Reyranella humidisoli: one gene and its partner. The protein of the gene in region 2 binds, or shares a complex with, the protein of the main gene of each other region. Links are inferred from orthologs where the notes say so. Each region holds a gene or a part of one and is shown on either strand. Other genes may lie near its edges.

Region 1 (2,961 bases), on a different replicon or contig from region 2:
TCCGCTCGAGGATGACCGGATGCTCGGGCGAGCACAGAGTGTCGCCGGTCGTGACGCTCTTGAGGCCGGCCAGGGCGATGATGTCGCCGGCACGGGCTTCCTTCACGTCTTCACGGTTGTTGGCATGCATGAGCAGCATGCGGCCGATACGCTCCTTGCGGTCCTTCGTGCTGTTCAGCACGCCGGTGGCCGACTCGAGCACGCCCGAATAGACGCGCGCGAAGGTTAGCGAACCGACGAACGGGTCGGTCATGATCTTGAATGCCAGCGCCGACAGGGGCGCGTCGTCGCTCGACGGCAACGTGATCGCCTCGTCCGTGCCCATCTTGACGCCCTTGACGTCGGCAACGTCGTTCGGGGCCGGAAGATAGTTCACGACGGCGTCAAGCATGGGCTGCACGCCCTTGTTCTTGAAGGCCGAACCGCACAGCACGGGAACGAACGCATAGTTGATCGTGCCCGTGCGGATGCACTTGATCAGCGTGTCGTAGTCCGGCTCCTCGCCATCCAGGAACTTTTCCATGGCGACGTCGTCCTGCTCGACGGCCATGTCGAGCAGCTTGGCGCGGTATTCCGCGGCCTTTTCCTTCATCTCGTCCGGGATCTCGACGACCTCGAACTTGGCGCCGAGCGTCTCTTCCAGCCAGATGATGGCCTTGTTCGAGACGAGGTCGACCAGGCCCTTGTACTCGCCCTCGGAACCGATCGGGAGCTGGGTGACAAGCGGCTTGGCACCAAGGCGGTCCACGATCATGTCGACCGTGCGATAGAAGTTCGCGCCGGTGCGATCCATCTTGTTGATGAAGCAGATGCGCGGCACGCCGTACTTGTCGGCCTGGCGCCACACCGTCTCGGACTGCGGCTCCACGCCGGCCACCGAGTCGAACACGCAGACGGCGCCGTCGAGCACGCGCAGCGAACGCTCGACTTCGATCGTGAAGTCCACATGGCCGGGCGTGTCGATGATGTTGACGCGATAGCTCACGTCCTTGTAGGGGCCGCTCTCGACCCGCCAGAAGCACGTCGTGGCCGCAGACGTGATCGTGATGCCGCGCTCCTGCTCCTGCTCCATCCAGTCCATGGTCGCGGCGCCGTCATGGACTTCGCCGATCTTATGCGACTTGCCGGTGTAGTACAGGATGCGCTCGGTCGTCGTCGTCTTGCCGGCGTCGATATGCGCCATGATACCGATGTTACGGTAGTCGGCGATGGGGGTAGTACGAGCCATGGAACTGGGCTTTCTTGGAGGGGGCCTGGAGAGCGCTTACCAGCGGTAGTGCGCGAACGCCTTGTTGGCGTCGGCCATCTTGTGGGTGTCCTCGCGCTTCTTCACCGCGTTACCGCGACGATTGAAGGCGTCGAGCAGCTCGGCGGAGAGCTTCTCGGTCATGCTGTGGCCGGAGCGGTCGCGGGCGGCCTGGATGATCCAGCGGATGGCCAGCGCCTGACGACGCTCCGGACGGACCTCGACGGGCACCTGATAGGTGGCACCACCGACGCGACGCGAGCGGACCTCGACGGCCGGCTTCACGTTCTCCAGCGCCTCGTGGAAGGCCGGAACCGGATCCTGCTTGAGCTTGGCCTCGACCTCATCGAGCGCACCGTAGACGATGTGCTCGGCGACCGACTTCTTGCCACGCTCCATCAGCGTGTTCATGAACTTGCTGAGAACGATATCGCCGAACTTGGCGTCCGGCAGGACTTCACGCTTTTCAGCTGCGCGACGACGGGACATGCTTTTCTCCCTCGCCTACTTCGGACGCTTCGCGCCGTACTTCGAACGGCGTTGCTTGCGGTCCTTGACACCCTGCGTATCGAGGGTGCCGCGAATGATGTGATAGCGAACGCCCGGAAGGTCCTTCACGCGACCACCGCGAATCATGACCACCGAATGCTCCTGGAGATTGTGACCCTCGCCCGGGATGTAGCTCACCACCTCGTAAGAGTTGGTCAGACGCACCTTGGCGACCTTGCGCAGCGCGGAGTTCGGCTTCTTGGGCGTCGTGGTGTAGACGCGGGTGCAAACGCCACGCTTCTGCGGGCAAGCCTCGAGCGCCGGCACCTTGTTGTGGGCCTTGAGGCCGTGGCGCTGCTTGCGGATCAGCTGGTTAATAGTCGGCATTGATTTCCGGTTTCCTTAACGCCGTCTCGGGTCCGCCCAACATCGACGCGTCGGCACAAAGCATATGCGCGGGCATAGCGACTAACGCACTGCCCCGCGCGGATGAATAGCTTTGTGGCCTGGTGGCCTGACTTGTAGCGGTCCTCGGCGTCAGGCTGCGTTTTGGCTCACGCCAACCACCAGCCCCTCGACGAGGTGGCGCGCTTATATGGCCGCTGTTCCCAAGCGTCAAGCGCGCTCCATCGCTTTTCGCATTGATATCGTTGGTTATTTCTGAGTCGTTTGAATCCGACTCGTTCCTGACTCGCATGAAGCGAAGGGCGCAAGAATCTAACAACTATATCTGGTGGCTTTTTCACGCCGCGGCCACAATTGAAGAAGGCCGCCCTCTTGCGAGCGCGGCCTTCCCATTTTTCAGTCTCGTGGACCGATATCAATCGGCCGCGTGTTCTTCCTCGAGCGTCGGGACCGGCAGGTCCTCGCCGTCGATGCCGGCGGCCAGGATCGCCCGGTCGCGCTGGGCGGCAATGGCCTTGAGGCGGTTCACGACCCCGCCGGTACCCGCCGGGATCAGACGGCCGACGATGACGTTCTCCTTCAGGCCCTGAAGGGTGTCTACGCGGCCGCTGACGGCCGCCTCGGTCAGGACGCGGGTTGTCTCCTGGAAGGAGGCCGCCGAGATGAACGACTTGGTCTGCAGCGACGCCTTGGTGATGCCGAGGAGGACCGGGTCGGCCTTGGCCGGCCGCAGCTTCTCCGCGACGATCTTGGCGTTCTCGACCTCGAACTCGGCCTTGTCGACCTGTTCGCCGATCAGGAACGTCGTGTCGCCGGCGTCG
Region 2 (7,454 bases):
GCGACGGGACTCGAACCCGCGACCTCCGGCGTGACAGGCCGGCATTCTAACCAACTGAACTACGCCCGCTTTCTCAGCCCCAAACGGCGCGCGGAGAGATATAGGAGCGCCTTTGGAGTGTCAAGCATGTTGCACCCGCGAAAAGATGCACAAATGCCCGATATTTCAACGTGTTCCGTCCAAGACGTGACGACCAGCGAAACTGGGGCTGGTGGGCGATGACGGGATCGAACCGCCGACCGCTCCCGTGTAAAGGGAATGCTCTACCGCTGAGCTAATCGCCCGCCGAGGGTGGTAGCACAGCGAGGAGAAAAATGCCTAGTTGATCGCATCCTTCAGGGTCTTGCTGGCCTTGAAACGCGGCACGATGGCCGCCGGAATCTTGATCTTCTCGCCAGTCTGGGGGTTACGCCCCTCGCCTGCCTTGCGCTTGGTCACCTGAAACGTGCCGAAGCCGACCAGGAGGACCTTTTCCTTCTTCTTCAGCGACTTGGTAATCACCGTGAGGATCGAATCGACGGCATTTGCAGCATCGACTTTGGACAGGTTCGTCGAAGCGGCGACGGCGGCAATCAGATCGTGCTTGTTCACGGGCGAGCCTCTGGGTGGTCCGGCAGCCCTCAAGTGTAAGGGCGGCCGGAAAACGGCGTCAACGCCGGAGTACCACATTTTGTAGGTTTGGCCGATGATCGACCGCACCCGTTGCGTAAAAATGACGAAGCCCCGGATCGCTCCGGGGCTTCGCCTTTTGGTTTTCCCGAACGCGTCTAGTGCGCCCGGGCCGGCTCCACGCTTTCCGCCGGCTTTGGCGTCACGGCATCAAGGTCGTTCACCCATTCGATGGCGACCACCGGCTTCACCAGTGCCCGCGCGAGCACTTCGTCCACGGTCGAAACCGGAACGATCTCCAGGCCCTTCTTCACGTTGTCCGGAATCTCCGGCAGGTCGCGCTCGTTCTCCTTGGGGATGAGCACGGTCTTGAGACCGCCGCGCAGCGCCGCCAGGAGCTTCTCCTTGAGACCGCCGATCGGCATGACCCGCCCGCGCAGGCTGATCTCGCCGGTCATCGCCACTTCCTTGCGCACCGGAATACCGGTCAGCGCCGACACGATCGAGGTGACCATTCCCACGCCGGCGGACGGACCGTCCTTCGGCGTCGCGCCCTCGGGCACGTGGATGTGGATGTCGCGCTTCTCGAAGATGCTCGACTTGATGCCGAACACGTGGGCACGCGACCGGACATAGGCGTTTGCCGCCTGCACCGATTCCTGCATCACGTCGCCAAGCTTGCCGGTGACCGACATGCGGCCCCGTCCCGGAACCAGCACGGCCTCGATCTGCAGCAACTCGCCGCCGACCTCGGTCCACGCCAGCCCCGTCGTGATGCCGACCAGATCCTCGAGCTCGGCCTCGCCGAAGCGGAAGCGCCGGACGCCGGCATACTTGTCCAGGTTCTTGCGGCCGATCTTCACCTTGGATGCCCCCTTCATGAGGATTTCCTTGGTGGCCTTGCGGGCCAGGTTGGCGATCTCGCGTTCCAGGTTACGGACGCCCGCCTCGCGCGTGTAGTAGCGCACGAGGTCGCGCACCGCGTCGTCGTGGATCTCGATCTCGTTGGCCTTGAGGCCGTTCGCCTCGACCTGCTTGGGGATCAGGTGCTTGCGCGTGATCGCGACCTTCTCGTCCTCGGTGTAACCGGCGAGACGGATGATCTCCATGCGGTCCAGCAGCGGCTGCGCCATGCGCAGCGAGTTGGCCGTGGTGATGAACATCACGTTCGACAGGTCGTAGTCGATTTCGAGATAGTGGTCGTTGAACGTCGTGTTCTGCTCGGGGTCGAGGACCTCGAGCAGCGCCGAAGACGGGTCGCCGCGGAAATCCGCGCCGAGCTTGTCGATCTCGTCGAGCAGGAACAGCGGGTTCGAGGACTTCGCCTTCTTCATCGACTGGATGACCTTACCCGGCAGCGAACCGATATAGGTCCGGCGATGGCCCCTGATCTCGGCCTCGTCGCGCACGCCGCCCAGCGACATGCGCACGAAGTTGCGCCCCGTGGCCTTGGCGATCGACTTGCCGAGCGATGTCTTGCCGACGCCCGGCGGGCCGACCAGGCACAGGATCGGGCCCTTCATCTTGTCGACGCGCTGCTGGACCGCGAGATACTCGAGGATGCGTTCCTTGACCTTCTCGAGGCCGTGATGATCGGCGTTGAGAATGTCCTCGGCGTACTTCAGGTCCTTGATGATCTTCGTGGGCTTGCGCCACGGAATCGACAGCAGCCAGTCGAGGTAGTTGCGCACCACCGTCGCCTCGGCCGACATCGGGCTCATCGTCCGGAGCTTCTTCAGCTCGGCGTTGGCCTTCTCCTTCGCCTCCTTGCTGAGGCGAGTCTTCTTGATGCGCTTCTCCAGCTCGGAAATCTCGTCGCGACCGTCCTCGGTCTCGCCAAGCTCCTTCTGGATCGCCTTCATCTGCTCGTTGAGATAGTACTCGCGCTGCGTCTTCTCCATCTGACGCTTCACGCGATTGCGGATCTTCTTCTCGACCTGCAGGACGCCGATCTCGCCTTCCATCAGGCCGAGTATCCGCTCCAGCCGCTTCGACACCGAGTCGAGTTCGAGCAGCTGCTGCTTCTCGGCGACCTTGAGGGCGAGATGCGCGGAGATCGTGTCGGCGAGCTTGGCGGGGTCCTCGATCTTGTTGATCGAGACCACGACTTCCGGCGGCACCTTCTTGTTCAGCTTCACGTAGTTCTCGAATTCCGAGACCACGGTGCGCGCAGCCGCCTGAATCTCGGCGCCGTCGCCGGTCGACTCTTCCATGTCGACGGCCTGCGCCTCGAAGAAGTCCGGACGGTCGTTGTAGGCGGTGATCTTCACGCGGCGGCCGCCCTCGACCAGCACCTTCACGGTGTCGTCGGGAAGCTTCAGGAGCTGCAGCACCGTGCCGAGCGTTCCGATCGTGTAGATGTCATCGGGGCCGGGATCGTCCTGGCTGGCGTTCTTCTGGGCGATCAGCAGGATCTGCTTGTCGTCCTTCATGACCTCTTCGAGGGCCTTCACGCTCTTTTCACGGCCGACGAAGAGGGGAACGATCATGCCGGGGAACACGACGATGTCGCGCAGCGGCAGGACGGGGTAGACGGTTCCTTGAGTGGGGGCGTTCATGATGCCTCGCAACGTACGCTGTTAGAGCTACCCGCGCCGGGGCCGGCGATCCCCTGCGGGCGATCCTCGGCACGCGAACGCGCGCACTCGATGTCAGAGATTGGCCTGAACAGAGGGTTGTTCAAGGCCCGTCGGGAAGACCGCCGGCGACGGTTGTCGCCGACGCAGCAAAACTCAGGCCGGCGCAGCGGCAACGCCTTCTTTGCGCTCACCATGCACGTACAGCGGCTGGGCGCGACCCTCGATGACTTCCCGGTTGATCACCACTTCCTCGACCCCGTCGAGCGACGGCAGGTCGTACATGGTGTCCAGCAGGACGGTCTCCATGATGGACCGAAGCCCGCGGGCGCCGGTCTTGCGCTGGATTGCCTTCTGGGAGACCGCGCGCAGGGCATCGTCGGAGAACTTGAGCTTCACGTTCTCCATGTCGAAGAGACGCTGGTACTGCTTGAGCAGCGCGTTCTTCGGGCGCGTCAGGATCTCGATCAGCGCGACCTCGTCGAGATCGTCGAGCGTGGCGACGACCGGCAGGCGGCCGACGAACTCGGGGATCAGCCCGTAGCGCAGCAGGTCCTCGGGCTCGAGGTCCTTGAGGATTTCGCCGGTACGGCGATCCTCGGGCCCGCGCACTTCAGCGCCAAAGCCGATCGACGTGCCCTGGCGGCGCATCGAGATGATCTTGTCGAGGCCCGCGAAGGCGCCACCGCAGATGAACAGGATGTTCGTCGTGTCGACCTGCAGGAACTCCTGCTGCGGATGCTTGCGCCCACCCTGCGGCGGCACGGAGGCGACGGTGCCTTCCATGATCTTCAACAGCGCCTGCTGCACCCCCTCACCCGATACGTCGCGCGTGATCGAGGGGTTGTCGGACTTGCGGCTGATCTTGTCGACCTCGTCGATGTAGACGATGCCGCGCTGGGCACGCTCGACGTTGTAGTCGGCAGCCTGCAGCAGCTTGAGGATGATGTTCTCGACGTCCTCGCCGACGTAACCGGCTTCGGTCAGCGTCGTGGCGTCGGCCATCGTGAACGGCACGTCCAGCATGCGGGCCAGCGTCTGGGCCAGCAGGGTCTTGCCGCAGCCCGTGGGGCCGATCAGCATGATGTTGGACTTGGCGATCTCGACTTCGTTGGCCTTCCCGCCATGGCTCAACCGCTTGTAGTGGTTGTGCACGGCGACGGCGAGGATGCGCTTCGCCCGGTCCTGGCCGATGACGTAGTCATCGAGGATCTGGCGAATCTCCTTGGGAGACGGCACCCCGTCCTTGGATTTGACCAGGGTGGTCTTGCTCTCTTCCCTGATGATGTCCATGCAGAGTTCGACGCATTCATCGCAGATGAATACGGTCGGACCGGCAATGAGCTTGCGGACTTCATGCTGGCTCTTGCCGCAGAAGCTGCAATACAGGGTGTTGCGGGAATCACCCCCGGACTTGGCGGCTGGCATGTCTGTAACGCACCTCCGCTTGGGGGGCCCTACGACCTGCGGGCCCGCACACAAGCCTATGTTAAACGTGCCGCCCGGACGGCGACAACATCAAAATATGGTGTGCCGCCGTGCGAACAGGAAACAATTGGTCGCTTTTGCCGCCTAGGAGGCAGCAGCCTGGATGATGGTCGGGGTCGGCCGCTTCTCGAGCACATCGTCGATAAGGCCGAATTCCTTGGCTTCCTGGGGCGCGAAGAACTTGTCGCGCTCCATGGCCTGCTCGATCACCTCGATCGGCTTGCCGGTATGTTCGACGTACATCTGGTTCAGCCGCGAACGGGTCGCGAGGATTTCCCGCGCGTGGATCTCGATGTCCGTTGCCTGGCCCTGGGCGCCGCCCGACGGCTGGTGGATCATGATCCGGGCGTTCGGGAGCGCGAAGCGCTTGCCCTTCTCGCCCGCCGTCAGCAGCAGCGAGCCCATCGACGCGGCCTGACCATAGACCAGCGTCGAGATGTGTGGCCGGATGTAACGCATGGTGTCGTAGATCGCCATGCCGGACGTCACCACGCCACCGGGCGAGTTGATGTAGAACGAGATGTCCTTCGTCGGGTTCTCGGCTTCGAGATAAAGCAGCTGGGCGCAGATCACGCCCGCCACGTGATCCTCGACCGGACCGTTGAGGAAGACGATCCGTTCCTTCAGCAGCCTCGACCAGATGTCGTAGCCGCGTTCGCCGCGCGCCGATTGCTCGACCACCATCGGGACGTAGTAGTTGTTATGAACTTCCAGCGGATCGCGGTCGCGAATCATCGCGGTGGCCCCCTTGAGTAACGTTGCTTCAGAAAGTGGCAGTGCCGGTGGTCCTGTTCAAGGCCACCGGCTCAAGATCAGCCCGCCGCCTTTTCCGCGCCCTCTTCTTCCTGCTCGGCCTCACGGGCGACCTTGAGCAGTTCCTCCGGGGTAACCGACTTCTCGGTGACCTTGGCCAGTTCCAGGATAAAGTCGACCGTCTTCTCTTCGAAGATCGGCGCCCGGAGCTGGTCCTTCATCTCGGCGTTCTTGCTGTAGAACTCGAGCACCTGGCGTTCCTGGCCCTGGTAGCGCATGGCTTCGCGCATGACCGCCTGGTTGAGTTCCTCCGGCGTGACGTCGATGTTGTTGGAGCGGCCGACATCGGCCAGCAACAGGCCGAGGCGGACGCGGCGCTCGGCGATGTCGCGATACTCCTTGCGCATCTTCTCTTCGTCGTCCTCGACCTTCTGGCCGTTCTTCTTCGCTTCTTCGATGCGCTGCCAGATGGCGTTGAACTCGCCCTCGACGAGCCCGTCCGGCACGGCAAACTTCTGGGTGTCGGCCAGCTTGTCGAGGAGCTGACGCTTGATCATCCCGCGCGAAATCTGCGTGTAATCCTGGCCGATCCGCTCGCCCACCGCCTTGCGCATGGCTTCGAGGTTCTCGAAGTTGTTCTTCTTCGCAAGCTCGTCGTCGACCGGCTTGTCGACGAATTCCAGCACTTCCTTGATCGTGCACTTGAAGACGGCATCCTTGCCGGCGAGTTCGGGCGCGCCGTACTCGGCCGGGAAGGTCACCTTCACGTCGACCGGCTTGTCGACCTCGGCGCCGATCAGCTGGTCCTCGAAGCCCGGAATGAACGAGCCCGACCCCAGCTCCAGCACATAGTCCTGCGCCGCGCCGCCGGGGAACTCCACGCCGTCGACCGAGCCGATGAAGTCGACCTTGATGGCATCGCCCTTCTGCGCCGGACGCGGCGGATCGACGGGCTTCTGCTCGCGGTTGGCCTTGCCGATGCGCTCCAGCGCCTCGTCGATGTCCTTCTCAGGCACTTCGGCCTTGAGACGCTCGAGCTCGATGCCCGAGAAGTCGAGCTTGCCGATCTCCGGCAGCACTTCAACCACGACCTCGAACTCGACGTCCTTGCCCTCTTCGAGCTGCTTCAGGTCGACGCGCGGCTGCAGCGCGGGCCTCAGGCCGCGATCCTCGATCGCCTTTGCGGTGCTGGTGTTGACGGCCGCCTCGACGGCTTCGCCGAACAGCGCCTGGCCGTACTGCTTCTTGAGCAGGCCCACCGGCACCTTGCCCGGGCGGAAGCCCGGCAGCGCCGCGGTCTTGGCCATTTCGGCGAGGCGCTCGTCGATCTTCGCCGTGAGGTCGCCGACGGGGACGACGATCTTGAACTGGTGCTTCAGGCCTTCGGCCGAGAGTTCCGTAACTTGCATTGTCTCACTTCCATTTCCTGGTGCGGGCGGAGGGACTTGAACCCCCACGCCTTGCGGCACGAGAACCTAAATCTCGCGTGTCTACCAATTCCACCACGCCCGCCCGAAGCCTGCCCAAACGACGTCCTGAGCCATCGGGGCGTGCCGCGAAGGCCGAATCGCGGGCCTCTTAGCCCGACCCCGCGGAACGGTCAATTAAAGGACGACAACGACTGCAGAGCATGCGGCAGGAGCGCCGGCAAATCCTCGGCGATCAGTCCCGGGCGACCGAACAGGTGCGCACATTCGCCATGCAGCCACGCGGCCGCAGCCGCTGCCGCGAAGGGAGTGAGCCCCTGCGCCAGCAACCCGCCGATCAATCCGGCGAGCACGTCGCCGGAGCCCGCGGTGGCCAACGCGGGCGATGCATGCGTGTTCACGATCGCGCGGCCGTCGGGCGTGGCGATCACCGTATCGGGCCCCTTCAGCAGGATCGTCGCACCGCTGCGCGCCGCCGCGCGCCTCACCCGCCCGAGCTTGTCGCTCATTCCACCGAGATCGGGAAAGAGCCTGCGGAACTCGCCCTCATGCGGCGTGAGCAACGTCGGCCCCGAGATGCTGCGGAACAGCAGCGCGGGAT

What was found. The genes of interacting proteins can lie anywhere in the genome.
Region 1: the proteins of tig (region 2) and rpsG are in contact, whole or in part, in a crystal structure (PDB 3GTY), measured with the Thermotoga maritima proteins. The link is inferred for Reyranella humidisoli from one-to-one orthologs. Residues at the interface, in WP_004081061.1 of Thermotoga maritima: Glu122, Val124, Val129, Leu130, Tyr133, Glu188, Gly259, Ile262, Tyr263, Glu266, Ser270, Glu273, Gln274, Glu277, Arg308, Gln311, Ile312, Ser315, Tyr316, Glu325, Arg329, Arg336, Leu363, Phe366, Trp367, Arg373, Leu377, Arg381, Leu384, Glu387; in WP_004081843.1 of Thermotoga maritima: Lys34, Lys52, Lys55, Glu59, Arg62, Gln63, Glu66, Asn67, Lys69, Val71, Arg95, Ala109, Lys110, Lys111, Gly112, Arg113, Pro114, Glu117, Glu121, Ile124, Ala125, Tyr127, Asn128, Asn129, Thr130, Gly131, Lys135, Asp139, Arg142, Met143.

What each region holds. Positions count from the first base shown.
Region 1 is NZ_JAHOPB010000001.1:3,073,271-3,076,231, reverse strand. It holds rpsG (30S ribosomal protein S7), read right to left. Parts: upstream 1,736-2,961; coding sequence 1,265-1,735; downstream 1-1,264. Other genes in the region: rpoC (DNA-directed RNA polymerase subunit beta'), read right to left, coding at 2,556-2,961; rpsL (30S ribosomal protein S12), read right to left, coding at 1,751-2,122; fusA (elongation factor G), read right to left, coding at 1-1,228.
Region 2 is NZ_JAHOPB010000003.1:437,541-444,994, forward strand. The notes cover bases 4,661-7,454. They hold tig (trigger factor), read right to left. Parts: upstream 6,836-7,454; coding sequence 5,486-6,835; downstream 4,661-5,485. Other genes in these bases: KQ910_RS25580 (ATP-dependent Clp protease proteolytic subunit), read right to left, coding at 4,758-5,408; KQ910_RS25595 (NAD(P)H-hydrate dehydratase), read right to left, coding at 7,027-7,454. Outside these bases: KQ910_RS25565 (HU family DNA-binding protein), read right to left, coding at 319-591; lon (endopeptidase La), read right to left, coding at 768-3,167; ATP-dependent Clp protease ATP-binding subunit ClpX, read right to left, coding at 3,342-4,613. UniProt on the Bacillus subtilis protein: Involved in protein export. Acts as a chaperone by maintaining the newly synthesized protein in an open conformation. Functions as a peptidyl-prolyl cis-trans isomerase.